Regions from separate parts of the Pseudomonas sp. NPDC089554 genome, predicted to be linked through region 1. Evidence: riboswitches for the same ligand, from Rfam matches in the RefSeq annotation. Region 1 holds a riboswitch; each other region holds the start of a gene.
What was found. A riboswitch is a leader RNA that binds a small molecule or an ion and turns the genes downstream of it on or off. The one in region 1 is predicted to bind cobalamin.
Positions count from the first base shown of each region.

Region 2: linked by a shared signal. The riboswitch ahead of cobW (cobalamin biosynthesis protein CobW) and the one ahead of ACQKPE_RS06455 (TonB-dependent receptor) in region 1 are both predicted to bind cobalamin.
Region 3: linked by a shared signal. The riboswitch ahead of ACQKPE_RS08580 (ABC transporter ATP-binding protein) and the one ahead of ACQKPE_RS06455 (TonB-dependent receptor) in region 1 are both predicted to bind cobalamin.

Region 1 is NZ_JBNNVR010000013.1:39,471-49,285, forward strand. It holds gene ACQKPE_RS06440 (hypothetical protein) at 1-32, opposite strand, end outside; gene ACQKPE_RS06445 (hypothetical protein) at 232-537, shown strand; gene ACQKPE_RS06450 (DUF1624 domain-containing protein) at 541-1,686, opposite strand; gene ACQKPE_RS06455 (TonB-dependent receptor) at 1,803-3,929, opposite strand; cobalamin riboswitch at 4,200-4,401, opposite strand; gene ACQKPE_RS06460 (N-acetyltransferase family protein) at 4,471-5,040, opposite strand; gene ACQKPE_RS06465 (carboxymuconolactone decarboxylase family protein) at 5,116-5,460, opposite strand; gene lpxO (lipid A hydroxylase LpxO) at 5,509-6,408, opposite strand; gene thpR (RNA 2',3'-cyclic phosphodiesterase) at 6,545-7,090, shown strand; gene ACQKPE_RS06480 (NAD(P)H-dependent oxidoreductase) at 7,026-7,673, opposite strand; gene ACQKPE_RS06485 (TetR/AcrR family transcriptional regulator) at 7,766-8,359, shown strand; gene ACQKPE_RS06490 (AraC family transcriptional regulator N-terminal domain-containing protein) at 8,370-9,275, opposite strand; gene ACQKPE_RS06495 (sugar transporter) at 9,490-9,815, shown strand, end outside.
Region 2 is NZ_JBNNVR010000004.1:37,497-47,311, forward strand. It holds gene ACQKPE_RS02460 (transporter substrate-binding domain-containing protein) at 1-739, opposite strand, end outside; gene ACQKPE_RS02465 (response regulator) at 752-1,366, opposite strand; gene ACQKPE_RS02470 (DUF1272 domain-containing protein) at 1,596-1,859, opposite strand; gene cobM (precorrin-4 C(11)-methyltransferase) at 1,922-2,671, opposite strand; gene ACQKPE_RS02480 (cobalamin biosynthesis protein) at 2,705-3,097, opposite strand; gene ACQKPE_RS02485 (CbtA family protein) at 3,115-3,813, opposite strand; gene ACQKPE_RS02490 (CbtB domain-containing protein) at 3,825-4,010, opposite strand; cobalamin riboswitch at 4,103-4,327, opposite strand; gene ACQKPE_RS02495 (hypothetical protein) at 4,605-4,829, opposite strand; cobalamin riboswitch at 4,859-5,056, shown strand; gene cobW (cobalamin biosynthesis protein CobW) at 5,158-6,225, shown strand; gene cobN (cobaltochelatase subunit CobN) at 6,229-9,815, shown strand, end outside.
Region 3 is NZ_JBNNVR010000019.1:33,475-43,289, reverse strand. It holds gene ACQKPE_RS08610 (LysR family transcriptional regulator) at 1-575, shown strand, start outside; gene ACQKPE_RS08605 (aldo/keto reductase) at 591-1,601, opposite strand; gene ACQKPE_RS08600 (hypothetical protein) at 1,695-1,898, opposite strand; gene ACQKPE_RS08595 (YbdD/YjiX family protein) at 2,126-2,329, shown strand; gene ACQKPE_RS08590 (FecCD family ABC transporter permease) at 2,326-3,348, opposite strand; gene ACQKPE_RS08585 (ABC transporter substrate-binding protein) at 3,348-4,316, opposite strand; gene ACQKPE_RS08580 (ABC transporter ATP-binding protein) at 4,313-5,089, opposite strand; cobalamin riboswitch at 5,200-5,405, opposite strand; gene ACQKPE_RS08575 (NmrA family NAD(P)-binding protein) at 5,453-6,310, opposite strand; gene ACQKPE_RS08570 (LysR substrate-binding domain-containing protein) at 6,425-7,327, shown strand; gene ACQKPE_RS08565 (response regulator) at 7,348-8,019, opposite strand; gene ACQKPE_RS08560 (ATP-binding protein) at 7,994-9,815, opposite strand, start outside.

The sequences.
Region 1 (9,815 bases):
ACCACGGCGATGAATTGGATCATTCTGTTCATGGCAACAGGTTTCCGCAGGCGAAAGGGCGCGATGGTAATCGAATTGTCCGGCTCTCGCCGAGCGCTTCTTTTACCAAGTGTTAGGAAGACTCCTACTGGCAACTCAGACAAAGGTGCATTGCGTTCATTTTCAGTTTCTTTGGCTTTGCTTACCGTGGGGGTATTCCCCACAACGGACGTGATCCGAAGGAGCAAGCCGATGCCTGACCTGGCGCTTTACAAAGTGAAACTGCTGGATGAATTCGAAGCCCGCGACGACCCGTGGACCTTCGCCCAGTTCGACCGCCGCCTGGGCGAGGTGAAGCCCACGGCCAACTACCAGGACGCCAAGGGCATCCTCAATGCGGCGTACCACGCCGGTATCTGGCCGAACACGGTCAAGCGCTACCTGCTGACCAACTTCAAGGCGTTCGGCAATGTGAGTGGCGAGCTGCAAGGTGCGTTCGACCACGTGTTGCGGACCCTGACGCCGCAGGAGCGCCAGCACTGGCAAGTGGGCCAGTAGCGTCTAGAAGTACTTCAGCCAGGCAATATCGCGCCGCTGCGCCTTGAACCGGGCAAAGCGGCGCACCGGCAGGTACAGCAACACCGCCAGCACGGCGGATAGCAGCCACATCGCCGCGACGCTATCAAAGCCGAAGTACGTCCCCTGGTTGCGCCCGAACACCCCCAGCCTCGCCAGATACAGCGCCTTGAGCATATACAGGTGCAGCAGGTAGAAGAACATGGGCGCGGCGCCGAACACCGCCAGTACCTTGATCCAGCGTGCCTGCCCGGCGCGTTCGAAGGCCCGCAGCAGAAGCAGCCCGACGCCCAGCGTCAGCAGCAGGAAGGCGAACGATGGTGGGTATTTGGTGATGTTGAGCACGCTCATCAAGGTTTGCACCAGGCTGGGGTAGACCTGCCAGGGCGCTTCCCCGTATTGGTTGAGCTGGCGCAGCACGATGAAGCCCAGCAGCGCGAGACTTCCCGCCAGCAGCAACTGTGCCTGGCGACGCGGTGCCTGGCGGGCACGGGCGAACCAGGGGCCGAGGCCGTAGCCCAGGGCGATCACGCCGACCCATGGCAGCACCGGGTAGGACGTGCGCAGACGAAGCGATGGCGACACCTCCAGCCAGCCACGGTCATGCAGGATCGCCCAGGGAACATGCATCGCCGAACCTGCTGCGAAGTGCAGGTCGTCGAGCAGGTTGTGCCCGGCGATGATCGCAAGACCCAGCCCGATCAACACCGGGCGCGGCAGCCAGACCAGGGCCGAGAGAGCGATCATGCTCAGGCCTATGGCCCAGATCACTTGCAGGTAGATGACCGAAGGCGGCAACTGGAAGGTCCAGGCCAGGTTGACCAGGGTGAACTCCAGCACCACCAGGAACAGCCCCCGCTTGAACAGGAAGGCCGAGACATCGCGCAGGCCCTGGTGCTTCTCGCCATACAGCCAGGCTGACAAGCCAGTCAGCAGGATGAACACCGGCGCGCATAGGTGCGCCAGGGTGCGGCTGAGGAATAAGGCGGGTTCGGTGACCGTGACGTCCATCGGGTCGCTGACCTGCCGGTGCAGCAGGAAGGTTTCGCGGACATGGTCCAGCAGCATGAACAGGATGACCAGGCCGCGCAGGGCGTCGATGCTGTGCAGGCGTAGGGAAGGTGTTTGCATAGGGAGGGTAGTTACGAGTGAAGATTTCGCAATGTTATCTTGTATCTTTATTGTTGTGGTGATTTTACCTCTCATGTCGCTCCCACGGCAGCTAGACCGGGGAGCGACTCGCACCGTTAGAAGCTGTAATCAACAGTCGCGAAATACGACCGCGGCGCCCCCAGCAACCACTGCTCGCCGCTGTGCGCAGCCACCACATAGTCGCGGTTGAACAGGTTGTTCAACTGCAAGCCCAGGCGCACATCAGGCAGCACCTGCCAACCCAGGTTGGCATCGACCACGGTGTAGCCCGGCACGTTCTGGCTGTTGGCAGTGTTGGCATAGCGCTCGTCGACGTAGCGCAGGCCGATGCCCGCGTCGACGGCTTGGCCGAAGCCTTTGCTCAGCCACAGGTTGGCAGTGCGCCGTGGCACGTTGGCCGGGCGTTTGCCGGCGCGGTCGGCCACGCCTGCCGAGGTGTTTTCCTCGAAGTCGTCGTACTTGGCGCGCACCACGGCGGCGTTCGCCGACAGCTGCCATTGGTTGCCCAAGGCCAGCTCAAGCGTGGCTTCCAGGCCGTCGGAGGTCTGCTGGCCGGCTTGTTGTTGAGTATTGAAGACCGGGTCGTAGACCAGCAGCTTCTTCTTGACGATGTGGTACGCCGCCAGGGTCCATTCGCCACGCCCTTCCCAGAACCGCTGCTTGAGGCCCAGTTCGGTCTGCTTGGACTCGGTCAGGTCGTAGTCGATCTGCGCCGGGCTCAGGCTGATGAGGTTGTTGACCCCGTCTTCGCTGGTGGAGTACTGGCCGTACAGCGACAGGTCGTCGGTGACCGCGAACACCAGCCCCGCGCGCCAGTTGCCGCCTTGCAGGCTGCGGTCGACGCGGGTGCCGTTGACCAGGTTGTCGCGGTCGATGTGGTTCTGGTCGCGGCGCACGCCGGTGACCAGCGACAGGCGCTCGGTCAGTTGCGTGCGGTTCTCGGCGAACAGGGCGAAGGTGTGGGTGGTGGAGAGGGTTTGCGGGCGCAGCACCGACTGGCTCTGGAACCAACCTGGGGCCGGGCTCCACGGGTCGATGTAGTCGCCGCCGACATCGATGTAGGGCGAGTTGTTGTCGACGTTGAAGCGGATCTTGTTGTATTCGGCACCCACCACGGTTCTGCTGGCCATGCCGAACAGCGCGTGGTCGAAGGTGAAGCTCTGGCGGTCGCCGATCTGCTCCTGGTTGTGCTTGATCTCCAGGAAGCTTTCCCGGGCCAGTTGCTCGCGGCTTGGGTCCCAGCTGTAGTCTTCGGCGTTGCGCCAGTGGCGACGGCTCTTGATGTAGTACAGCTGGTTGCTGGCGCTGACGCTGTCGCTCAGGGTCCAGTCGGTGTTGAAGCGGGTCCATTCGTCGTGGTAGCGCTGCACGTCGTTCTGGATGTTGTAGTTCTTCTTGCGCAGGCTGTCGCGGTAATGGCCGTTGATCAGTGGCGTGCCGAAGTAGTTGGCCGGCTCCAGGTCACCGCGTTCATGGGCGAAGGTGAAGCTCAGGTCGTCGGTGGCGTCGAAGCGCAGCGCGGCGCTCAGGGCCAGGCTGCGTGAGTCGGTGCGGTCGACCCAGCCGTTGGCTTCCTGCTTGTTGAGGGTGACGCGGTAGCTCAGACGCTCGCTCAGGCTGCCGCCACTGTCCAGGCCCAGTTGCTGGCGGTCCCAGGAGCCGTAGCCCAGGCGCAGGTGGTTGCGGATCTCACCGGCAAAGGGCTTTTTCGGGATCACGTTGATCACCGCACCCGTGGCGCCTTCGCCGTAGAGCACCGAGGCCGGGCCGCGGATCACGTCGATACGCTCGACCATCCACGGGTCGACCGGGAAGGTCTGGGTGCCGGCACCGGTGTACAGGCGCGCGCCGTCGAACAGGGTCATCACCGAGGTGTGGCCGGTGAAGCCGCGGGCGGAGAGGGCGGTGTTGCCGTTGCCGGGGGTGCCGATGGAGGTAATGCCGGGGGAGCGGGTCACGGCGTCCTGTACGGTGACGTTGTTGCGCTGCTGGATTTGCTCGGCGGTGATGCTGCTGGTGCTGGCCGGGGTTTCCAGGGCGCTGAGGTTCAGGCGCGAGCCGGCCTTGGTCGGGGTGGCCAGGTCGACCTTCTGCTCGTCGAGGGTATCGGTGATGGCGGTCGAGGGCAGGGCCAGGACGCCCTTGCCAGGCTCTTCGGCCAGGGCCGGGAGCGAGACGGCGAGGCACGCCGCCAGGGTATGAAGCTTGTAGGTACGGGACATGTCGTTCCACTGTTGCAGGACGGAATGGATCCCGGTGGAAACAACGCAAAGACGAGCAACCACGCACGCAGGCGCGCACGCGAACACCGGCCTGCGCCCGCCCACCGCGGGTTTGCCAACTTGGGTTTGTGCGAAAAGTCGCCGAGCAGCGATCCTGCAAGGCGAAAACAGGCGAGGAACGGTCGGAGTCGCGCTCGACTTGACTGGTTGTCAATGAGCATTCCGAGCCTGTTTTCAACGCAGCAGGATCGCTGCGCAGGCACTTTTCGTACAAAGCCGAAGCTTCAGGCCGGTCTCCGGGCTTACGAGGGTCATGAAGCCTTCACCTTCCCATGCTTGCGCACAGTGGTGTGTCGAAGGGTTCGCTCGCTTACCGTTGCGGGGGCAGCGCCGGACTGGTCATGAAGACGCACCGGCTTCCCGTTTCACCCTGCGCACGGCGGCGCAGGACACCTGAAACTGGCGCGCATATGACCATCGAACAGGTGGGTAGTCAATCGTTTGAATAGGTAAAAGGAATGCAGATGGGGCGAGTGATGGCTTATCGCCCACGTCGGCGCGATACCCGCGCCTCGATATTCTTGCGCCCGATCAGCAGTGGCGGTTTTTCAACCACCGGCTCATCGGCCAGCCACTTGTACATCACCAGGCAGTCCACCAACCCCAGGCGGGCATGGCGATACGCCTTGGGCAGGCGCCCGACCGTCTCGAAGCCGAGCTTGCTCCACAGCGCCACCGCCGCTTCGTTGCTGGCCACCACCGAGTTGAACTGCAAGGCCAGGAAGCCTTCCTGGCGCGCCAGCTTCTGCGAGTGCTCGCACATCAGCCGCGCCACGCCGCGCCCGCGCGCCGCCTCGCAGACCATGTAGCCGCAGTTGCCGACATGGGCGCCGGGGCCAGCGGCATTGGCCTTGAGGTAGTAGCTGCCGAGCAGCTCGCCATCTTGCTCGGCCACCAGCGTGTGCAACGGCAGCTCCAGCCACAGCTGGCGCGCCTGCTCGAGGTTCAGGTCGGGGTCGTAGGCGTAGGTTTCACGGGCCTGGGCAATGGCCTGGAAGGTTGGCCAGAAGCGCTCGAAGTCGTCCATGGCCATGGGGCGAATGTGAATCATGCGGGTACCTGTGCGGGGAGGGCGCCAGTCTGGGTGTTGCGCCGCCACCGTGCAAGGCTGGCGGCGCCAGGGCATTCACGCGTCGGGCTTGCCCACGGCATCCAGCACTCGTGCCGAATAGACCAGCGCGGCACCGGCGTTCACGGCAATCGCCACGCCCAGCGCCTCGGCGATTTCCTCGCGGGTGGCGCCATGCTTGACGGCTTGTTTGGAATGCACCGCGATGCAGCCGTCGCAGCGGGTGGTAACAGCCACTGCCAGGGAGATAAGTTCGCGGGTCTTGGCGTCGAGGTGGTTGGTCTTGGCGCCGGCGCCGCTGGCGGTTGCATAGCCAGCGACGGTGTCGGGGGAGAGGTGCTTGAGGTCGCCGATACCGGCCATCAGCTGCTTACGGTAGGCGTCCCAGTCCATCATGCTCATTGTCTTCACCTGGTCAGGTTGGTAGGAGCGCCCAGGCTACACGAAGATTCAGATATAGATGAACACCAGCACCAAGCCAGCCACCACGGCCCACTTTTCCAGGTAGTAGCGGGTGCGGTTGCGTTTCTTCATCGCCTTGCCGCGTTCGCGGATCTTGTAGATGCGGGTGAACAGGCGGTTGATGCCGCCGGTTTTGTCGTTGGCGTCGTTCGGCGCTGCAGCGGCGGCCATCACGTTGCGGCTGAACCAGCGGTTGAAGGCGGTGGCCCAACGGTACTTGAGCGGGCGTTCGATGTCGCAGAACAGGATGATGCGGTTGTGCTCGGTGGTGTTGGCGGCGTAGTGGATGTAGGTCTCGTCGAACACCACCGCCTCGCCGTCGCGCCAGGCGTACTTCTCGCCGTCCACATTGATGTAGCAGCCATCATCGTTAGGTGTGTCCAGGCCCAGGTGGTAGCGATAGGAGCCGGCATAGGGGTCGCGGTGACGCACCAGCTTGGCGCCTGGCGGCAGGGTGGCGAACATCGCTGCCTTGACGGTGCCGATGCCTTGCAGCAACTCGGTGGTGCGTGGGCACAGGGTCATCGCCGAAGGGTGGCTCTCGCCGTACCACTTCAGGTAGAAGCGCTTCCAGCCGGTCTTGAAGAACGAATTGAAACCGACGTCGTCATAGTTGTCAGACTTCTTGATTTCGCCCGCATGCAGCAGGTGCTGCGCTTCTTCGCGGATTTCCTGCCAATGGTCCTTGAGCGGTTGCAGCTCGGGGAACGCCTCGACCGGCAGGTAAGGCTTGGCCGGGTGGCGGGAGAACAGGTAGAGGAAGCTGTTGACCGGGGCCAGGAAGCTGGAGTGGTCGCCCAGTTGGCGGGTGAGTTTGTGGCGCACGCGGCCGCGCAGGTGCACATAGGCGATCGAGAGGGCGAAAATCAGTACGAGTGCAATTTTCATGGACGGATACTTGTCGAAAATGGCCATGCGCCATGGCCTGAGCTCGCCAGCATAAACAATCATCGCCGTGCTTTGAACATATTGTTACGTTGAGCGCGAGCGACGGCGCAAACGTTTTATCCGCCCAGGAGATCCCATGCCCCAGGACGCACGCCCCAGCGGCGCCCCTTTCAAGCGGCTGTTCTTCGCCCTGTCGATCGGCGAGACCCAGCGCCGCGCCGTCGCCCAATGGCGGCGCGGCTTGAACCTGCGCAGCGGCAAGCCGGTGCCGACGGAAAACTTCCATGTGACCTTGCTGTTCCTCGGCGATGTCGACCCCATCCAGGTGCCCGCATTGTGCGCGGCCGTTGACCAGGTCAAGCGCCCCGGCGCACCGCTGCGTCTGCTGCTCGACCAGTTGCAGGCGTGGCCGAAGGCGGGCGCACTGGTGCTGGGCGCCAGGGATACACCTGCGGTGCTGCGCCAGCTGGTCTATGCCCTGGAGCAGGCAGCATTGACTCTGGGCCTTGCGGGGCCTAGCCGCGAGTACCGGCCGCACCTGACCCTGTCACGGGATTTTCGTGGCCAGCCGCCTGAAGCCGGCGTGGCACCGGAGTTCTTCCTCAATGCCCGTCAGTTCACGCTGTACGAGTCGCGTAAGGGGCGTTACTGGCCGTTGGCCGAATGGTCGTTGACGGACTGACCTCGGCGAACAGCTGCTCACCCACTGCCAACGCGGTTCGCAGGTGGGCTTTTGGGTCTTGCGTTTCGCTGTCGGTCAGCAGGGTCGAGCTCAGCACCTGGGCACCGCAGTAGTCGAACATGCCGTGCTCGATCTGAACGCGCATCGCTTCGCTGTAGCCGTGACGCTGGAACAGTCCGGTGTCGGCGCCAGCGACGGCCAGCAGGTGCACCTTCATGCCCCGTAGCAGCTTTCGAGTGGACCCATCGGCGTTGTAGCCGAATGCCCAGCCATTGCTGAACACCCGATCGACCCAGCCCTTGAGCAGCGCGGGCATCGACCACCAGTAGACCGGGTAGACCAGCACCAGGGTGTCGGCGCGGTCGATGCGTGTCTGCTCGGCGCGCACATCTGGCGGTGGGGTGGCCAGGCCGTGGTGCACGGCGTGGTCGGCCTTGGAGAACACCGGGTCGAAACCTTCGGCGATCAGGTCGGCGATTTCGCTGGTGTGCCCGGCGCTGGCCAGGCCCTTGGCCACTTGCTGGGCAAGGGCATGAGTGAGGGATTGCTTGTCGTGGTGGGCGACGACGATCAGGGCATGCATGTTGCTTCTCCGCAGGGTCTGTGCATGACGGCCTCGAGCGTTATATACTCGGGGTAAGTTACGTTTAGTAAGTTACTTTTGGTAGGTTATTGATGTCAAGCATAGAAAAGCTCCCGCGCAAGCGGATGTCACGTGAGGATCGCCGTCGACAGTTGCTCGATGTAGCCTGGCAACTGTTGCGCCAAGAGGGTAGCGACGCCCTGAGCCTGGGGCGTCTCGCCGAGCAGGCGGGCGTGACCAAGCCCGTGGTGTATGACCATTTCGAGACCCGCCTGGGCCTGCTGGCGGCCCTGTATGGCGAGTACGACACCCGCCAGACGGCCATGCTCGAGGTGGCCCTGGCCACCTGCCAGGCAACTCTGGAAAGCCGTGCCGGGGTAATCGCCGAGGCCTACGTGGATTGCGTGATGACCCAGGGGCGCGAGCTTCCCGGGTTGACGGCGGCCCTGGAAGGCTCGCCCGAGATGGAGGCACTCAAGCGCGCTTATGAGGACGTGTTCCTGGCCAAGTGTCGCGAAGCCCTGCGGCCATTCTCGGCCAGCGGAACCATCAGCGTGGCGGGGCTGCGTTTGCTGATGGGCGCGGTAGAGTGCCTGTCGCAGGCTGCCGCGATGGGTGAGCTGACGCCACAGCAGGCTAAAGACGAGCTGCGTGCGACGATCGTGGCGATGGTCGAGCGTCAGTAGGGCCCGGGGCTCAGGCTGGCTGGCCCTGGTAGCTGAGTTCTTCACCTGGACTGCGGGCGAACTGGCGCTTGTACTCGCGGCAGAACTGCGAGGTGCTCTGGTAACCCACACGGTGCGCCACTTGTGCCACGCCCAGGCCTTCACGGGTCAGTATCTGCTGCGCCTTCAGCAGGCGCAGGCGCTTGAGGTACTGCATGGGCGCCAGGTCGGTGCTGCGTTTGAAATGCTCGTGGAAGGTCGACACGCTCATGTTGGCAAGGCCTGCCAGGGTCTCGACGCTCAGCGGCTCGGCGTAGTGTTCGCCCACGTAGTTCAGCACCGTGCCGATACGGGCAAAGTGCCCTTGCTGCTCTACCAGTGCGCGCAACACTCCAGCCTGCGAGCCGCGCAGCGCGGCATACAGCACCTCACGTACCCGGGCGGGCCCCAGCACCTTGGCCTCCAGCGGGTCCAGCAGGCAGCGCAGCAGGCGCTCGACCGCCTCGCGCATCGGTGCATCCAGTTCGGCTGAACTCATCGACTGCGGCGTCTGCGCCTGCACCGAGGCGTCCGGTGGCAGCGCCATGCTCTGTACCAACTCCCCCAGCATGACCCGGTCGATGTCCACGGCCACGCCCAGCAGTGGCGTTTCGTCGGTGGCGAAGGTCTCGCACATGAAGGGTACCGACAGCGCCTGCACCAAGTAGTGGCCCGCGCCGTACTCGAACGTGCGTGGGCCAAGGCGTGCGAGCTTGCTGCCCTGGGCGAGGATGATCAGGCTCGGTTCATAGAGCTGTGGGCTGCTGGCCACGTAGTGGTTCCACAACATGACCTTCACTTGGGGCAGGGCGGTCGGGACGAAGCCTGCGCGTCCGGCCAAGCTGCGGACCAGCGAGCAGAGCGTGGCATTGGCATCGAGGTGGCGGGTCAACTGCATGACGGAGCCCTGGATTGAAAGCCGGACAGTCGCATTTTCCCCCATTGGCTGTCCAGCACCCTGGCACGTGCCGCTGCCTCGTGGTTGTGAGGCCCGCCCTTGACGCGTACCATGCCGGGTAATCCTTCCAATAAGAACACCGTGCACCCGCTGCCGCCCCCGTGGCCAGTGGTGCGCGTGGTGTTGCTATGCCTGCGGAGCTGTACCTGTATCCATGAATGGACCCATTCCCCCGACGATGCCCGCCCCCGTGCAAGGTGGTAGCTGGTTGAGCGTGATCGCGCTGGCGCTGGCGGCCTTCATCTTCAATACCACCGAGTTCGTTCCGGTGGCCCTGCTCAGCGACATCGGCCGCAGTTTCGACATGAGCACCGCGCAGGTTGGCCTGATGCTGACCATCTATGCCTGGGTGGTGGCCCTGGCGTCGTTGCCGATGATGCTGCTCACCCGCAATATCGAGCGGCGTCGGTTGCTGATGTTCGTGTTCCTGGTGTTTATCGTCAGCCACCTGTTGTCATGGCTGTCGCAGAGCTTCGCAAT
Region 2 (9,815 bases), on a different contig from region 1:
TGTTGTCGCGGTTCAGGGCGAAGGCGAAGACCCCTGGAGCGGTGGGCGCGAAGTGATCGATGCGGGCCAGGCCTTGGTAAGTGCTGCCGATCATGAAGTCGGAGCTGATGGCATCGCCGATGTAGGCGTCGGCCATGCCCTGGGTGACGGCATCGAAACCGGCGGCAGTCGAGCGGTACAGCTGCAGCCGAGCCCGAGGGTAGAGCGCACGGACGGCCGCTTCGGGCAGATAGTGGTCGACCATCGCCAGGCGCATGCCGGCCAGGTCGTCGTCCTTGTCCAGGGCGAGGCCCTGACGGGTGACGATCACCGGCATATCGTCGGCGTAGGGCATGCTCAAGGCCAGGTCGGCCTCGGCGGCCTCGAACGCATTGGAGCTGCCGAGCAGGTCGATGTGCCCCTCGCGCAAGGCTTCGACGGCCGCCGCGCGGCTGGCGAAGCGCCGAACCTCCAGCACAAGCCCCAGTTGCTCGCCGAGCAAGCCCGCGTAGTCTGCGCTCAGGCCCTCATAGTCGCGCAGGCTTGTGTTGATTTCGAAGGGGGGATAGTCGGGGGTGGAGCTGCCCAGCACCAATACCTTTCGCTGCTGCAGCCACTGCAGGTCCTGGGAAGAAACCGGCAGCGGCGCGGTTGCGCTCAGCGAGCGGGCGAGCACCTGGCGCGGCTCGCTCTGTGCGGGAGCGGGCGAAGGCGCGGCCAGGGCGATGAGCGCAAGCAAGCCTGGCAGCATGCCTTTCATGTGCAACGAGGTTCAGAGGACTTGGTTGCGTTTGGCCAGGTCGACCATTTCCACCAGCGACTCGGTCTTGAGCTTTTCCATGATCCGGCCGCGGTACGTACTGATGGTCTTGGCGCTGAGGTTCATGCGCTCGCCAATGAATTTGTTGTTCTCGCCTCGGGTCAGCCGGCGCAGCACTTCCATCTCGCGGTTGGACAGGCTGTCCAGGCGTACGCCTTCGCTTTCCAGGGAGTTGCTGTTGACCGACATCTGCGGGAAGGTCGAGTAGCCCTTGACCAGAGCCTTGAGGGCGAACACCACGGCATCGAGGTCCTCGTCCTTGTTGACGAACGCGGCGATACCGGCATCCAGGCAACGGCGGACGTAGAGATCGGCGGGTTGGCCGGTGAGCACCATGATCTTGGGAGCGGGGTCGAGCAGCTGCAGGCGCTTGATGACTTCCATGCCATCGAGCCCAGGTAGCCCGATGTCGAGGATGACGACGTTGGGGGAAAGTCTGCGCGCCATTTGTACGGCTTCGATGCCGTCGCCACTTTCACCGACGACAGTGAAGCGCTCGCGCTCCAGCAGTATACGTACAGCCAGCCTGACGGTTGGGTGGTCGTCGACCATCAGCACGGTTGTCATGGGAAACTCCTGTAGGAAATATTGTCCGTTTCCTGAAACAGCCAGGAACACTTCTGTAGGGCCAATCCGGCTGCGCGCACAATACGTATATTCTCGACGCTTGGTAATGGCCGACATGAAGCTGTTGAAATTGCCCGCATGAACTGTTGAAAAATCCTACAAGAACGACTGACAGGTAAACAGGGTATAGCAGGCCGACACGGTTGTGCCGACCGACTTGGGGCGCTGCTCAAGCGCCTTGAGTAGAGGAGGGGGTGCAGCCGGGGTGTGGCTTGCTGACGCGCTGGTGCGAGGCGGGGTTGTTTTGCAGGGCTGTCCCGACGCGGGTTGGCCGTTGCAGCAACTGGCCATTGCAGTTGGGGCAGCGCCCTTGCAGGTGCTGTTCGGCGCAGGGACGGCAGAATGTGCACTCGAACGAACAGATCACTGCATCCGGGCTGTCGCCGGGCAGGTCGATGTCACAGCATTCGCAATTGGGGCGCAGCTCGAGCATGGCGTTACTCCGATAGACAGGAAAGCCTGGAGTGTGGGCCGATCACTCGCGGGCTGCAATCGTCAGCCAGGGCGGTAGAGGTGTGCGTGGCCAGCCCGGTACAAGGCCGAGTCGGCGAATGGCGCATCGCCTAGCACATGGCCCACCAGGATCAGCGCCGTGCGGCGAAACCCTTTGGCTTCTACCTGTTCGACGATGTCGGCCAGGGTGCCCTTGACCCAGTCCTGGTCCGGCCAGCTGGCGCGGTGCAGCACGGCGATCGGACACGTGTCGCCGTAATGGGGAAGCAGCTCGGTAACGATTCGTTGCAGGTGCCGGACACCCAAGTGAATGGCCAGGGTGGCGCGGTGCCGAGCCAGGTCCGCCAATTGCTCGCCGGGCGGCATCGGCGAGCTGTCGCCATAGCGGGTGAGAATGACGGTCTGCGCCACGTCGGGCAGGGTCAGCTCGCAACCGAGCAGGGCCGCGCTGGCGGCAGTGGCCGTTACCCCGGGCACGATCTCGAAGTCGATACCGAGCGCACGCAGATGGCGGATCTGCTCGCCGATGGCGCCGTACAGGCTCGGGTCGCCGCTGTGCACGCGCGCAACGTCCTGGCCGTTGGCATGAGCCAGGCGCATCGCTTCGATGATTTGCTCAAGGTGCAGCTCGGCACTGTTGATCACGGTTTCGGCGCTGTGCCCCTGCAGCACGGCAGGTGGCACCAGGGAGCCTGCATAGATGATGACCGGGCACTGGCGGATCAGGCGCTGGCCCTTGACCGTAATAAGCTCGGGGTCGCCGGGCCCGGCGCCGATGAAATAGACCGTCATGGCAAATCCTTGAAAAGCGGGAGGATAGGGCGATTATTCGCGACTGGCGATAGCCAGGGTAGCGGGTCCGAGTACTTGGCGGTCGACCCTTAGACGGGCCTGCGGGTGCTCGGATTGCGCCAACGCCAGGGCCGAGCTCTCGGCAACCCCCCAGCAACCGGTGTGCTCGAAGGCTGTGCTGGAGCGGTGACTGAGCTGGGGAGCCAGCGGCAGCAGGTGTTCGGCAGTGAATACCACCAGCGGTAGGGCAAGCCGTTCGGCCAGTTGCAGCAGGCCAGGTTCGTGCGCCTTGCTGTCGATGCTGGCGATGCCGCGCAGGGCCGAAAGGGGCAGTTGGTGCGCCGCGAGGGTTTGGCGTAGCAGGTTGTCCAGTGCTTCGACCGGACAGCCGCTGCGACAACCAAAGCCGGCATACAGCGCCGGCACTCTGGCGTGTTGGCTCATCAGGCGTGGCTTGCGCGACGATACAGCCAGGCGCTGAGCAGGCCCAGGGCAACCCAGAAGGCTGCGTTGGTCAGCCACGAGGCGATCACGAACTGTGACTCGAGCGCCTCGGGCGCGAGGCTTTCATGCACTTCTGGCTGTGGTGCGCCGATCAGGTGCGGGACCACCAGCAGCACGACGCCGGCGACCTTGAACAGCCAGTGCCTGGCGAACACCAGCAGGGCCAGGCCGGCGGCGGTGGCGGCGGCGGTGCCGACCCACCAGGTCTGGCGTTGGCCCAGGTCGGCGGCGGCGGTACCGGGCAGCTCCGGTGGCAACCCGAGGGTCGGCGCCAGGCAGAATACTGCGAAACCGGCCAGGCCCCAGAGTGCGCCGGTGCTGACCCGGCCGGGCTCGCGCAGGCTGTACAGGGCGGCGAGGATCAGGGCGAAGCCTACGGCGACGACCAGGTTGCCGCCGGTGGTGGAGAGGATGCGCTGCCAGCCGTCTTCCGGCGACCAAGCCTCTTCGCTGTGCTCGTGGGTGTGGGCGGCCGTTGCTTCGCCCGCATGGTCATGCTGTTCGGTAGCGGGGCCTGCGCTTTCGTAGGTTTCTGCCTGAAGAATCAGCGGGGCGACCCAGAAGCTTTGCAGCAGGGTCAGCAACAGGGCGGCGAGCAGGCCGCTGAAGCCGGCGGTGCGGGCGATTCGCGAGATCATGGGCGGGCTACTCAGTGGCAGGGGAAGGCGGCGCTGTGGCGGGTGTCGTGGGCGGCGTTGTGCACGGCCTCGATATGCGAGAAACCGGCGAAGTAGACCAGGCACAGGCCCAGCAGGCTGGCGCCGATGGCCACTACGAGGCGCTGGCTGAGGCTGACGGGGGTGGCGATGCTGTGTTTGGCGCTGGTGATGGGCATGACGCTTTCCTCTGCTTTTTTAGCAGCGGACAAGCGCGGCGCGCCCGGGCGTGGTTGGCCCAGGGGAATGCGACAGCGCCCGCCCTCCGCGGGGTGATCATTGAGCGTTGGGCCGGTCTCCGGGCTTGCGAGGTGGGGGTGGGGTCCCTGATGGCGTCACCTTCCCATGCCTTGGCGGGGGCACAGTGGTTCAGACGCTTCACTCGCTTACCGTTGCGGGGGCAGCACCGGAGTTGTCGGGCCCTGGGTGGGGCCTGCGACGCACCGGTTTCCCGTTTCACCCCCTGATTGGGGGCACCCGAACGCAATGTGCTAGCAAATCATGAGGAAATATTTCAGTCAATTCTAATCAATGGATTGGGATTGGGATTGGGATTGGGGCGCGGGCGTTGGGTGAATATCCATTTGCTTTGGTGGCGCTCATTCACCTTTTCGCCCTTACGGCGACTTACTTTTTTTCTTGGAAAAAAGTAAGCAAAAACCGCTTGCTCCCCCATACGGCCCTACGCTGTGCTCCGGGTTCCCTCGCTCCGGCGTCTTACGGGCCTTCGCGGCCTACGACTTGCTTCGCAAGTCTACATCTCGCGACTTCGGCTACGCCGAAGGGCGCTGCGCGCCAGGGCCCTCCAGACGCCTCCGCTCGGCCTTCTGGAAGTCGCGAAGATCAAGATCAAGATCAAGATCAAGATCAAGATCAAGATCAAGATCAAGATCAAGATCAAGATCAAAAGCCAAAGCCAAAGCCAAAGCCAAAGCTAAAGCTAAAGCCGGGCAGGGGCGGGCTGGGGCGTGTGGTGCATAAATAAAGCCACTCGCCATCCCACGGTTGACCACCCGCCAACCACTGCGTAGCCTTGCCAGTTCGAGGTTCTCCGGCGCCAGCCGGAGCTAAGACGGGAACGCGGTACAAGCCGCGGCTGCCCCCGCAACTGTAAGCATCCAAAGGGCCGACATAGCCACTGCGTATCACGCGGGAAGGCGTCGTCCGACTGGCCACAGGCCGGTAGGGTGCAAGCCAGGAGACCTGCCTCGTAACGTTTTCGACTTTCAACCGGGCGGGGTGATCCGGTGACGAACGTGCCCGGCCAGCAGCGTCCGTGGCTATCGTCCTGCATGCCCGCGCCACTGCTGCCAAGGGCATCGCGACATGAAAACACTGGCCAAACTCCCCGTCACCATCGTTACCGGCTTCCTCGGCTCAGGTAAGACCACCCTGCTGCGTCACATGCTCGACAACGCCCAAGGCCGTCGCATCGCGGTGATCGTCAACGAATTCGGCGAGCTGGGTATCGACGGCGAAATCCTCAAGCAATGCAGCATCGGTTGTACCGAAGAAGAAGCCAACGGCCGCGTCTATGAACTGGCCAATGGCTGCCTGTGCTGCACCGTGCAGGAAGAGTTCTTCCCGGTCATGCGCGAACTGGTCGCACGCCGTGGCGACCTCGACCACATCCTCATCGAAACCAGCGGCCTGGCCCTGCCCAAACCCCTGGTGCAAGCTTTCCAGTGGCCGGAAATCCGCAACGCCTGCACTGTCGATGCCGTCATTACCGTGGTCGACAGCCCCGCGGTCGCCGCCGGCACCTTCGCCGCTTACCCCGACCAGGTCGACGCCCAGCGCAAGCTCGACCCCAACCTCGACCACGAATCCCCCCTGCACGAACTGTTCGCCGACCAGCTGGCCAGCGCCGACCTGGTCGTATTGAACAAGGCCGACCTGATCGACGCCGCAGGCCTTGCCAAGGTCCGTGCCGAGGTGGCCGAGGAACTGCCGCCTGCGGTCAAGGTGATCGAGGCCAGCAGCGGCCGCTTGCCGCTGGACGTGTTGCTGGGTATCGGTGCCGAGTCCGAGGTGCACATCGATGGCCGCCGCACCCATCACGACTCGCACCACGACGACGATGACCACGACGACCACGATCACGACGCCTTCGACTCCATCTCCATCGACCTGCCCGAGGCCGACGAAAGCCTGCTGCTCGATGCTCTGACCCAGCTGGTCACCGAGTTCGGCATCCTGCGCGCCAAGGGCTTCGCTGCCATCCCCGGCAAGCCGATGCGCCTGCTGATCCAAGGCGTAGGTACCCGCTTCGACAAGCACTTCGACCGCGCCTGGCGCAGCGATGAGCCGCGTATTACCCGCCTGGTGCTGATCGGCCAGGACCTCGATGCCGTGCAGCTGGAAGCGCGCCTGCGCCAAGCCCTGGGCGCCTAAGCCATGCACCTGCTGCGGACCCAGCCCGGCGGCTTCGTGCCGGACGACAGCATCGCCGACCTCGGTCAGACCCCCGCCGAACTGGTGATCCTCTGCAGCGGCGATTCACACCTGGCACTGCTCGCCGACACCGCCGAGCAGCTGCCGGACGACTTCCCCAGCCTGCGCCTGGCCAACCCCATGCAGGTGCAGAACCACGCCTCGGTCGACCTGTACGTCGACCAGGTGCTGCGCCATGCCAAGGTGATCCTGGTGTCGCTGCACGGCGGCGTCGGCTACTGGCGCTATGGCGTCGAGCAACTGGTCGAACTGGCCGCGCGCGGGGTGCAGTTGATCCTGGTGCCAGGGGATGACCGCCCCGACCCCGAGCTGACCGACCTGGGCACGGTACATGGCGAGCAGGCCGAGCGGCTGTGGCATTTCCTGCGCCAAGGTGGCAAGGCCAACGCGGTGAATCTGTTCCATTGCCTGGCCAGCCAGTACCTGGGCCGAGACTACGCCTGGGATGCGCCGCAGCCGCTGCCGCGCACCACGGTCTACCACCCGGACAAGCCCAGCGCCGTGCCCGAGGATTGGTTCGGCCAGTGGAGCGTCGGCCAGCCCGTTGCAGCGCTGCTGTTCTACCGCTCGCACCTGCAAGCCGCCAACACCGCGTTCATCGACGTGTTCTGCCAGCGGCTCCAGGCGGCGGGGCTAAACCCGCTGCCCATCGCCGTGGCCAGCCTCAAGGAGGCAGGCTGCCTTACACAGGTCGAAACCTGGCTGGATGAGGTGGGGGCCGAAGTGGTCATCAATACCACCGGTTTTGCCTTGTCCAGCCCGGAGCAGCCCAACTTGCGCCCGTTGCGCCGCGATGTTCCGGTGCTGCAAGCGATCTGCGCCCAGGACAACCAGCCCGGCTGGGAGATCAGCGAGCAAGGCCTGGGCGCGCGCGACCTGGCCATGCACATCGCCTTGCCGGAGCTGGACGGACGCATCATCACCCGGCCGGTGAGCTTCAAGGACCTGGCCTGGCGCAGCGAGCGCAGCCAGTCGGATGTAGTCTGCTATCGCGCCCACCCCGAGCGCATGGATTTCGTCGCCGAGCTGGCCCGCCGTTGGGTCGAGCTGGCGCGCCTGCCCAACGCGCAGAAACGTGTGGCCCTGGTCTTGGCCAACTACCCAACCCGCGATGGCCGCATCGGCAACGGCGTCGGTCTGGACACCCCGGCAGCTGCCTTGAATATCCTGCAAGCCCTGCAAACACAGGGCTACCCGGTGGCTGGCCTGCCGCACAGCGGCACGGCGTTGATCCAGCAATTGCTCGGCGGCGTGACTAACGACCTCGACCATCTCGACCAACGTCCCTGTGCCCAAAGCCTGAGCTTGGACGACTACCACCGCGCCTTCGCACAATTGCCCGATGCCAACCAGCGTGCGGTGCTCGAGCGCTGGGGCGCGCCCGAGCAAGACCCGATGTTCCGCGCCGGACGCATGATGGTCGCCGGCCTGCGCTACGGCCTGACCTTCGTCGGCATCCAGCCGGCACGCGGCTACCAGGTCGCCCCCAGCGCGGTGTACCACGACCCCGACCTGGTGCCACCACACGCCTACCTGGCGTTTCACTTCTGGCTGCGCAATGGCTTTGCCGCCGATGCGCTCATCCACGTCGGCAAGCACGGCAACCTGGAGTGGCTGCCGGGCAAGGGCGTCGGCTTGTCCCGCGAGTGTTGGCCGGACGCCGTGCTCGGGCCGTTGCCGAACATCTACCCGTTCATCGTCAACGACCCTGGCGAGGGTGCCCAGGCCAAGCGCCGTACCCAGGCGGTGATCATCGACCACCTGATGCCACCCTTGACCCGCGCCGAAACCTACGGCCCCTTGCGCCACCTGGAGCAACTGGCCGACGAATACTACGAAGCGCAGCTGCTCGACCCGCGCCGAGCGAGGGAGTTGCAGCGCGATATCCTCGAGCTGGTCAAGGCCAACCACATCGACCGCGAGTTGCAGTTGGAAGGGCAACTGGACGACGCCGCGCTGTGGCTGCCGCGCCTGGATACCTACCTGTGCGACCTGAAGGAGTCGCAGATTCGCGATGGCCTGCACGTGTTCGGCCAGTCGCCCAGCGGGCGGCTGCGCATCGATACGCTGCTGGCCTTGCTGCGGGTCGAGCGTGGCGATGGCCGGGGGGGCAATGCCAGCCTGGTGCGTGCCTTGGCCAAGGCATTGAGGTTGGGTTTCGACCCGCTCGACTGCGACTTGGGACAACCCTGGAGCGGCCCACGGCCAGCAACACTGCAAGCGCTGGACACAGCCCTGTGGCGCACCTGTGGCGATACCCGTGAGCGTCTGGAGCAGCTTGCCTTGGGCCTGATCGAACAGGCCCTCGACGCCCGTCTGCAACTGCCCGAGGATGCTGCCTGGCAACCGGTAAGGGTGGTGTTGGAGGCGCTGGTACAGCAGGTGGCGCCAAACCTGGATGCCTGCGGCGCGGCAGAAATCGATGGCCTGCTGGCCGCACTGGCCGGGCGCTTCGTGCCTGCCGGACCCAGTGGCGCCCCCAGTCGTGGCCGCCTGGACGTGCTGCCCACCGGGCGCAACTTCTATACCGTCGATGTGCGCAACCTACCGACCACCACCGCCTGGCGCCTGGGGTTCGCCTCGGCCAACCTGATTCTCGAACGCCACCTGCAAGACCACGGCGACCACCTGCGCCAGCTCGGCCTGTCGGTGTGGGGCACCGCCACCATGCGCACCGGCGGTGACGATATCGCCCAGGCCATGGCACTGATGGGCGTGCGCCCGGTGTGGGCCACCGGCAGCCAGCGGGTGGATGATTTCGAGATCCTGCCCTTGAGTTTGCTTGACCGTCCCAGGGTGGATGTGACCCTGCGGGTTTCTGGTTTCTTCCGTGATGCCTTCGGTAACCTGATTCGCCTGTTCGATGCCGCAGTACAGGCCGTAGCGGCACTGGACGAGCCCGCAGACCTCAACCCGCTGGCTGCCCGGGTGCGTGCCGAGCGCGACACGTTGCTGGCGCAGGGCGTCGAGGCCGAGCAGGCCGCCCGCCAGGCCGGCTGGCGGGTGTTCGGCGCCAAGCCAGGCGCCTATGGCGCAGGGGTGCAGAACGCTATCGATGGGCGCCTGTGGCACGAGCGCAGCGACCTCGCCGAGGTGTACCTGAACCATGGCGGCTATGCCTATGGCAGTGCCGACGAAGGCACCCCGGCGCGGGCCCAGTTCGCCGAGCGCTTGGCCAACGTGCAGGCGGTGCTGCAAAACCAGGACAACCACGAGCACGACCTGCTCGATTCCAACGACTATTACCAATTCCAGGGTGGCATGCTGGCGGCCGTAGAAACCCTGGGCGGCAACACGGTGGCCAGCTACCACGGCGACCACAGCCAGACCGATCGCCCGCGCATCCGCACCCTGAAGGAAGAGCTGAACCGGGTGATCCGCGCCCGCGCGCTGAACCCCAAGTGGATCGACGGGGTCAAGCGCCATGGCTATAAAGGGGCCTTCGAGCTGGCAGCCACGGTGGACAACCTGTTCGCCTTCGACGCTACCACGCAGTTGATCGACGACCACCATTACCAGGCCCTGACCGA
Region 3 (9,815 bases), on a different contig from region 1:
TGCCATTGGCCAACCGCTTCCTGGCGCTGTATCCGGACGTACGCATGGAGATCAGCGGCGATGATGCGCTGGTGGATATGGTGAGTGGCGGTTTCGATGCGGGCGTGCGTCTGGGCGAACGTTTGCAAGCCGACATGGTGTCGCTGCCTATCGGGCCTTACCTGCGTTCGGTGGTAGTGGGTTCGCCAGCGTTCTTCGAGCGCCATCCGGTGCCGCAGCAACCCCAGGACTTGCGTGGCCTGCCGTGCATCGGCCATCGCTTCCCCAGTGGCGCGCTGTACCGCTGGGAGTTCGAGCGGGGCGGCATGCGCCTGGAGGTGGATGTGCAGGGGCCGGTGGTACTGGATGACGTGCGCATGATGACCGGGCCGGCGCTCGATGGCGTGGGCTTGGCCTATGTATTCGAAGACATGGTGCGCGAGCACCTGCAAAGTGGGGCGTTGGTGCAGGTGCTGGGGGACTGGTCCTACTACTATCCGGGCTTCCACCTGTACTACCCGAGTCGCCGCCAGGTGCCGGCGGCGCTCAAGGCCTTCATCGAGTTCGCCCGCAGCCAGCGGGACTTGCCCGCCTGAGGCGGGCAGTGCGATTCAATTGCGCGGCAAACGCCCGCTGACGAAGTGCGCCACATCGTTGAACCCCGGCGTTGAGGCATGCCCAGGCGTTACCAGCGAGTCGATGAAGGCTTCGTCCTCGGCGGTGATCTTCACCTCCAGCGCCCCGGCGTAGGTTTCCCACTGCTCCTCGGTACGCGGCCCGACAATGGCCGAGCTGACCAACTGGTTATTCAGCACCCAGGCAATGGCGAACTCGACGATGCCGACACCCTTGGCTTCGGTGTAGGCGTGGATCTTCTGGGCGATGGTCAGCGACTCCTGGCGCCATTCCACTTCCATGATGCGCTTGTCCTGGCGCCCGGCGCGGCTGCCCTCATCGGGCGTTGCGCCGGGGGCGTACTTGCCGCTGAGCACGCCACGGGCCAGCGGGCTGAACGGCACCACGCCCAGGCCATGGAAGGCGGCGGCCGCCAGTTGTTCGGGCTCGGCCTGGCGGTTGACGATGTTGTACAGCGGCTGGCTGACTACAGGCTTGGCCACCCCCAGGCGCTCGGCCAGGTTGCAGATTTCGCTGATGCGCCAGCCACGGAAGTTGGACACGCCCCAGTAGCGCACCTTGCCTTGTTGCAGCATGTCGCCAATGGCCCGCACGGTTTCTTCCAGCGGCACCTTGTGGTCTTCGCGGTGCAAGTAGTAGATGTCCAGGTAGTCGGTGCCCAGGCGGGTCAGCGAGGCTTCCAGGGCATTGAACAGGTGCTTGCGCGACAGCCCGCTGCGGTTCGGCAGGCCATCGGCGGGGCCGTAGCCGGCCTTGGTGGCGACGACCCAGTCCTGGCGGTTGCGCGCCACGGCCTCACCGACGATCTCCTCGGAGCGCCCGGCGTTGTACACGTCGGCGGTGTCGATGAAGTTGATGCCTTGGTCCCAGGCACGGTCGATGATGCGCAGCGACGCTTCGGTGCTGGTCTGTTCGCCGAACATCATGCTGCCCAGGGTCAGGGCGGAGACTTGCAGGCCGGAGTGGCCGAGGGGGCGGTAGAGCATGCGCAAATCCTTGTCGTCGCGGGGAGTGAATGGCCTGTTTTACACAGATCCGCCCCGCTTTGAAAGCGCATGCCTACGCCCCGTGTGGCGTGGTCAAGAGGCAGGGCGTTCGGTGCTGCCCTGGGTTTGTGGCGCTGGCTGAGCGTCGCGCTTGGCCACGGCCTCCTGTTGCTGTTGCTGGCGTTGCATCGCCCACTGGTCGCTGCGCTCCTTGAGGCGGTCGGAGCCGCCTTCGGCGAACGCAGAGGTGACGGTGGTGGCAGCCAGCAGGGTAAGGGCGAAAGTAAGGGCTTTCATGGGGCAGTTCTCCATCATCGATTGATCGAAGGCGTGCAATACGCCGAACGAGGCCGATAATGGGCAGGCAGGATTTTCCCAGGATTAACGGCAATGACCGCCTGTCCTCGACAGGTAGGGAACCTGCTACAAAACAATACAAAAACTTCGCGGCCCGACACATTGCCGATACACGCGCGAGGTCTCATGATGTCTACCTTCACGCACGTGCACACGGAGCACCGTCCATGTCCAGCAACAAACTCCAACGCGCCATCCAATGGTTGGGCCGGTTCACCCGCCTGCTGGTGGGCATGCCTGACTACGAGCAGTACGTGGCCCTGCGCAAGGCCAACCATCCCGGCGAGCCGGTGATGAGCCAGAAGGAATTTTTCCGCGAACGCCAGGAAGCGCGCTATGGCAAGCGCCAGTGCAACACGCGCTGCTGTTAAGCCTTCCTGCGCAGCAGCACGATGAAGAACAAGCCACCGATGGCGGCGGTGGCGATGCCGATCGGCAGGTCCTGAGGTGCGATCAGGGTCCGTGCACCCACATCCACCCACACCATGAACAGCGCGCCCAGCAACGCACACACCGGCAGCAGGCGACGATGCTCGGCGCCTACCAGGCGCCTGGCCACGTGGGGCAGCATCAGGCCGACGAAGCCGATGGCACCGGACAACGACACCAGCACCCCAGTCAACAAAGCGCTGCCAATGAACACCTGGGCACGTACCCGACGCGTGTCGAAGCCCAGGCTCACAGCGGTCTGCTCGCCGCTCATCAGTGCATTCAGGGCTCGTGCCAGGCTCATCAGTACGACAAAGCCCGCCATCACGCAAAGCGCTGGCAGCCATAGCAGCGACCACTGCGCCAGGCCTAATCCACCGAGCATCCAGAACATCACCGAACTGGTGGCGTGCGGGTCGCCGGTGTACAGCAGCAGGTTGGCCGCCGCCATCACCACGAACGACACCGCTACCCCGGCCAACAGCAGGCGATCGCTTTCCAAGCGTCCACCCCGGCTGGCCACGCCCAGCACCAGCAGCATGCTGCCCAGCGCGCCAAGGAAGGCCGCCAGCGGCAAGCTGAAGACGCCCGCGAACTGACCCAGGAACAGCACCACCATGACTGCGCCGAACACCGCACCCGCGCTGACACCGAGCAGGTGTGGGTCGGCCAGCGGGTTGCGGGTCACCGCCTGCAACGCCCCACCGACCAGCACCAAGCCGGCACCCACCAACGCGCCCAGCAACACACGTGGGGCGCGGATCTGCCAGACGATCTGCGCCTGGCCACGGCTGAAGTCGCCGCCATCACCCAGGCCGACGTTCTGCAACACGATGCCCGCGACCTTGGCCAATGGCACCTGGGCTGCACCGAAGCCTAGCGACAGCAGGCATGACAGCAGCAGTGCGGCAAACAGTGCGATGATCAACCAACGGTAAGCCACGGGGTTACGCACAGGCATCAGCGCGGTGCCTGCGCGATCAATTGCGGGTGCAGGGCCGCAGCCAGGGTTTCAATGGCCGCAGCGTTCTCCACCGACGGCGTTACTTGCAGATATGACAGCACCACGAAGCGCTGCTTGCGAATGGCCTCGACGCCGCCCAGGGCGGGGTGCTGCAACAGGAAGTCACGCTTCTGCTGCCAACTGGTGGGGCCGTAGTCGACGATCACGATCACCTCGGGGTCGCGCTCTACCACGCTTTCCCAGCCAACCTGGGTCCAGCTGGCCGCCACGTCGGCCATCACATTGTCGCCACCGGCCGTGGCGATCAGCGCCTGCGGCATGCCCAGGCGCCCGGAGGTGGTGGGGCGGTCTTCACCGCTGTCGTAGAGGAACACTCGTGGCCGCTCGGCGGTCTTGGCCAGCGCCTTACTCACCTGCTCGACCCGCTGGCGTAGTTGGGCGACCAGCGCCTGCGCGCGTTCGCGCACGTCGAAGATGCGCCCGAGGTTGTCCAGGTCACGGTACAGATCCTCGAGGCTTGCCGAACGTTGCGGCATGATCCACGAACAGGATTCGCTCAGTTCGTACACCGGGATGTCGAACGGCGCCAGGGTCTGCGGCGTGACCGGCCCGCCAATACGCATGCCGTAGTTCCAGCCGGCGAACAGCAGGTCGGCGTTCACCTCCAGCAGGTTCTCCACCGAGGCATAACGCGGGGCGATTTCCGGCAGGCCCTCCAAGGCCTTGCGCAGCGCCGGGTCTAGGGTCTTCCAGCCGCTGATACCGCTGTAGCCGACCATGTGCTCGCGCAGGCCCAGGGCCAGGAGCATGCCAGTGAGGTTGATGTCGTGGCTGACCGCGCGGGTCGGCGCCTGGGTGAAGGTGACGTCGCGTTCGCAACTGCGCACGGTCAGCGGGTAGTTGCTGGCCTGAGCGGCGAGGGGCAGGGCGGCCATCAGGGCCAGGCAGGGGAGCAGGGCTTTCATGCGGGGGTGATCCAGGTAATGCGTGGGTGGGAGGCCAGCGGGTGGCGGTCGACCAGCGCCTGCACGCCGAACACCTCGGCCAGGCAGTGTTCGGTCAGCACCTGGTGCGGCGTGCCGTGGGCGACGATGCGCCCGGCGTCGATGACGTACAGGCGGTCGCAGAAGGCCGCCGCCAGGTTCAGGTCGTGGAAGCTGGCCAGCAGGCTCAGGCCGGTGCCGCGCAGTTGTTGCAGCAGCGCGAGCTGGAAACGTGGGTCGAGGTGGTTGGTCGGCTCGTCGAGAATCAGCAGCTGGGGTTGCTGCACCAGCGCCCGGGCCAGCAGCACCCGTTGCTTCTCGCCGCCAGACAGACGTGTGAAAGCCTGGTCGGCCAGGGTGTCCAGTTGCAGTCGGGCCAGGGTGCTATCGACCAGGCCTGGCTCGCGGTCGCCTTCCAGCCACCCCAGGTGTGGCGTGCGGCCCATGGCCACGACATCGCGCACGCTCAGGCCGAAGTCTTCGGGAAACTCTTGCAGCATCACTGCAATGCGCTGGGCAGCCCAGCGCGGTGGGCGCTGCCAGATATCTTCGCCAGCGAGTGCCACGCGCCCCTGGTGCGGGCGGTTGAAGCGGTAGGCGCAGCGCAGCAGGCTGGTCTTGCCACTGCCGTTGGGGCCGATCAGGCCGACGAATTCGCCAGCGCCGACGGCAAGGTCGATGCCTTCGAGCAGCGTTGCCTGGCCCGGGCCGGGTGCCCAGTGCAGGTCTTCGATGCGCAAAGTAAGGGAGGACATGGCGTTGCGACCGTTGCAAGGTGAGTTCGACCCGAACGGAGGACGCGCTGGAGGGCTCGATGGCAAGGGTATGCCGCGAACACCGGCCCGCGCCCGCCCACCGCGGGAGTTGCCAATTGCTGTACCAGGCCGGTCTCCGGGCTTGCGAGGGGCATGAGGCATTCACCTTCCCATGCCGGCTGGCACAGTGGTGTATCGAATGCATCGCTCGCTTACCGTTGCGGGGGCAGCGCCGGACTACTCGCAAGGCGAGGCACCGGCTTCCCGTTTAATCCCCTGCACGGCGGCAGGGGACACCTGGAACAAGGGGCGCATCTGAGCATTTATGGGGGAAAGCGTCAACCGGAGTGGCCCTCGACGCATTCAAACCTTACGTTCGACCAACCCGGCCAGTACCGTCTCTAGTGCAGTGCTGCCCCGGCGCGGTGTACCTGCGAAGTCGATCCAACCCTGGTTGAAGCCGTCGAGCATTTGCATGCGCGGTAGCGGGTTATGCATGCCCTGGTCGCGAAACAACTGTTCCCAGGCCTGACGCGGCACGGCTTGGGCCTTCACCTCGCGACCCAGCAGGCGGCCTAGGGTACTGGCCAGCTCCAGCGGGGTGATGCGCTGCGGGCCTTCCAGTTCGATCACGCGCACGCCGTGCCAGTCTTCTTGCAACAATGCCGCTGCCGTGCGGCCGATATCGGCCGTGGCGACCATTGACACCGGTTTGTCCAGCGGTTGCAGGAAGCTGTGCAGTACGCCTTCGTCACGGGCCGGGGCGATATCCCACAGGCTGTTTTCCATGAACCAGCCAGCGCGCAGGAATGTCACCGGTATCGGCAACTGCCCCAGCTGGCGTTCCATCTCGCCGAGTTGCGACAGCAGGTTGGGCTGGTCGGCCTGGGCGCCGATGGTCGACAGGCACACAACCTTGCGGGGAGCGCAGGTACGCAATGCTGCGTGCAGGTTGGCAATGATGGCACGGGTTTCAGGGTAGTCGGGGCTAGGGTCGAAGTTCGGTGGCAACAGCACGAAAACACCCTCGGCACCGGAAAATGCCTGGATCAGAGCGGGGCGGTCATGCATGTCGGCAATCGCTACGCGGCAGCCTTCCGCCAGCCAGGACTCGCCCTTGGCAGCATCGCGCACCACGGCGCGCACCTCCTTGCCTGCGGCGAGCAGGTTGCGAGCGACGGTGCTGGCGACTTGGCCGGTGATACCAGTGATGACGTACATAGAGGGGCTCCGATTGAGCGCGGCGCAGTGCCGCGATGAGAGCCAGTGTGTGGTGCAGCAATTGATTAATCGATAACATCACTGTCATTTAATAAATGACATAACGGCATAAATATGGGCTTTGATGAACGCAGCCTCAACGGCATGAGCGTATTCGTGGCCATTGCCGACAGCGGCAGCTTTGCGGCTGCCGGCGATGTCATGGACATGTCGCAACCAGGGATCAGCCGCGCACTGGCACGGTTGGAAAAGCGACTGGGTATTCGTCTGTTCGACCGCACCACGCGTTCGGTCACGCTGACTGATGAAGGCCGACGCCTGTACGAACAGGTAGTGCCGTTGCTGGCAGCGCTGGATGAGGCGGCTACCTCGGTGACCGCAGGGGCGCAGGTTGTGCGTGGGCGCCTGCGGGTCAATGTCGACCCGTTCTTCGCTCGCCTGATGCTAGGGCCCGCGCTCGGAGGGTTTCTCGATGCGCACCCGCAGCTGGAACTCGAGCTGATCACCCGCGATCGTCTTGGCGACATGGTCGCGGACGGTTTCGACCTAGCCGTGCGCTTCGGCGAACCGCGGGCCTCCAGCCTAGTGGCGCGCAAGCTGCTTGATACCCGCATTCTCACGGTGGCGGCACCGGCCTACCTCAAGCGCTTCGGTTGGCCACGCACGCCTGCTGAACTGACCGAGCATCGTTGCATCCAGTTTCGCGATCCGCAGAGTGGTCGTCCGTTTCCCTGGGAGTTTCACCGCGCCCAAGAGCGCGTCGAGGTCGACACACGCGGGCAACTGCTGGTCAACGATGCCGGCAGTTTGCACAGCACCTGCCTGGCTGGGTATGGCGTGGCCCAGGTAATGGCGCTGGGCTCGGAACTGTTGCTGGCTGAAGGTCGTCTGGTGGAGTTGTTCGCCGATTGGCCGGATGAAGTGTTTCCGTTGTATGCGTTGTACCCGTCGCGGCACAACCCGCCGGCCAAAGTTCGAGCGTTCCTGGCGTTCGTGTTGGAAGTGGTGGGGCAATAGACGCGGCATCAGCGGTCGAATCACACCCGTTCTGCCATCGCCGCCAGCGCCACTGACATAGCCGCCGTACGGGTCTCGACCCCCAGCTTGATGAACACATGCTCCAAGTGCTTGTTCACCGTGCGTGGGCTGAGTTGCAAGATATCGGCGATGTCCTTGTTGGTCTTGCCGCAGCTCACCCAGCGCAACACTTCGACCTCGCGCTCGGTGAGCTGGAAGCGGCGCGACAGCGTGCCGTAGGCCGGGGCATGGTCCAGGCCGATGGGTTGCGAGGCTTGCCGCGCCGCCTGCAGGATGCGTGCGGTGCGCAGGTGTGAGGCTACCCGGGCGAGCACTTCGGTGCACTGGATTGGCTTGGTGACATAGTCGATGGCACCGGCCTCGAACCCTTCCACCACATGCTCGCTGTCGGTCAGCGCGGTCATGAATAGCACCGGAATGTCGGCCGTGTCGGGCTGCTGCTTGATGCGTCGGCAGGTTTCGAAACCGTCGAGCCCGGGCATCATGGCGTCGAGCAGGATCAGGTCGGGGCGCCTGCGTTGCAGGCGGCTCAGCGCACTGCTGCCGTCCAGGGCCACCAAAACCATGTAGCCAGCAGCGTCCAGGGCATCGGAGAGCAGCGCGAGGTTGTCCGGGGTGTCGTCGACGATCAGGATCACGCCGTGATCAGCGGGTGAGGTCAGGGCGCTCATTGAGGGCCTCCTTCAGTTGCTGGCTGAGTTCATCCAGGCGAAAGCCCTTGGCCAGGGTGCGCAGCCTGGCGACGAACGCGGCGCTGTCGGTGCTGCTGCATTCGAGCAGGTCCAGTTTTTGCTGGATACCGCGCATGTAGCCAAGCCCGCACAGCTCGTAGAGTTCCTCGAGGTCCTTGCGCGGCGGCAGTTTGCACGGCGGCTCGCTGGCCTGGACGGTCAAGGGTCGGCGTTGCCAGCGCAGTTGCAGGTTTCGGGCGAGCAGGTCGAGCAGTTGTTGCAGGTGTACAGGCTTGGCCAGGTAGTCGTGCTCCATGCACGCCAGGTCGCTGTCCTTGTCGTCGGTAAAGGCATTGGCGTTGGCCGACAGCACGATCACCGGCGCCTGGGACAAGGCGTTGCGGCGAATCAGGCGCAGGGTCTGCCAGCCGTCCATGTCCGGCATCGACAGGTCCATCAGGATCAGGTCCGGGTGGTGCAGGGACACTTGCCGAATGGCTTCGTGGCCATTGGCCGCCTCGATCATGTCGAAACCCAGCGGGCCAAGCAGGCCGGCGATGACCTTGCGGTGCTCGATATGATCGTCCACCACTAGGATGCGCTGGCGTTCGCCTTCGTAGCCGACCACGTCGTGGTCGAGCGCGATGACCGCCTTGGGTACCCGCACTTCCGAGAGAAACAGGCGCACCTGGAAACGCGTGCCTTCGCCGGGCTGGCTGGTGACCGACAAGGCCCCACCCATCAGCGATGTCAGCATCCGCGTGATGGTCAGGCCCAGGCCCACGCCTTTGTCCTGGCGTTCCAGGCCACCGCGTTCGAACGGTTGGAAGATGCGCTCGATCTGCTCCGGCGCGATACCGATACCGCTGTCGATCACCTCGAAAATCGCCGTTTCCCGGCGGTAGCTGACGCGCAGGCACACCTCGCCGCTGTCGGTGAAATTGACCGCGTTGCCCAGCAGGTTGATGAGGATCTGCCGCACCCGCTTCTCGTCGCCGCGCACCACCGTCGGCATGCGTCCGACCAGGTCCAGGCGAAAGCCCAGGCCTTTTTCCCGCGCGGTGCCGGCGAACATCTGCTCCAGGTCGCTCAAGAACTGCTGCAAGAGAATCTCCGAGGGTTCCAGGCGCAGCTTGCCGGCCTCGATCTTGGCCACGTCCAGCAGCCCGTCGATCAACGACAGCAAATGCGAGCTGCTGCGCAGGATGGTCGCCAGCGGGTCCTGGTGCTGAGCAGGGGTGGCCGGGTCGCGCTGGAGGATCTGGGTAAAGCCCAGAATGCTGTTCAGCGGCGTGCGCAGTTCGTGGGACAGCCCGGTGACATAGCGGCTCTTGGCGGCATTGGCCGCTTCCGAGGCTTCTTTGGCTTCCTGTAGCGCCTGGTCGGTCTTGTCGTGGGCCTCGATCTCCTGGATCAGCAACTGGGTCTGGCGTTCCGACTCCTCCAGCGCCACCCGCCGGCTTTCCCGGGTCAACACCACCCACCAGGCGAGCACCCCGGCGAACACGCAGAAGGTCAGGAAGGCCTTGAGAAAGGCCAGCAGCAAGGTGCGATAGGCCTCTGGCGACTGGTCGACCAAGGCGTGGGCGACCTGGCTGTAGATCAGCGCAAGTGCGCCGGACAAACCCAGCACCAGGATCGCCAGCAAGCCCAGGTACTGCGCCAGGCGCGTGTGCAGGTAGCGGCGGGGCAGGCGGGGCAACAGGCGGCCGAGCAGGTCTTCGAACTGCATCGACAGGCGCGCCCGTTGCTTGCAGCGGTCGGCGCAGCGCGCGTCCAGCGAACAGCACAGCGAG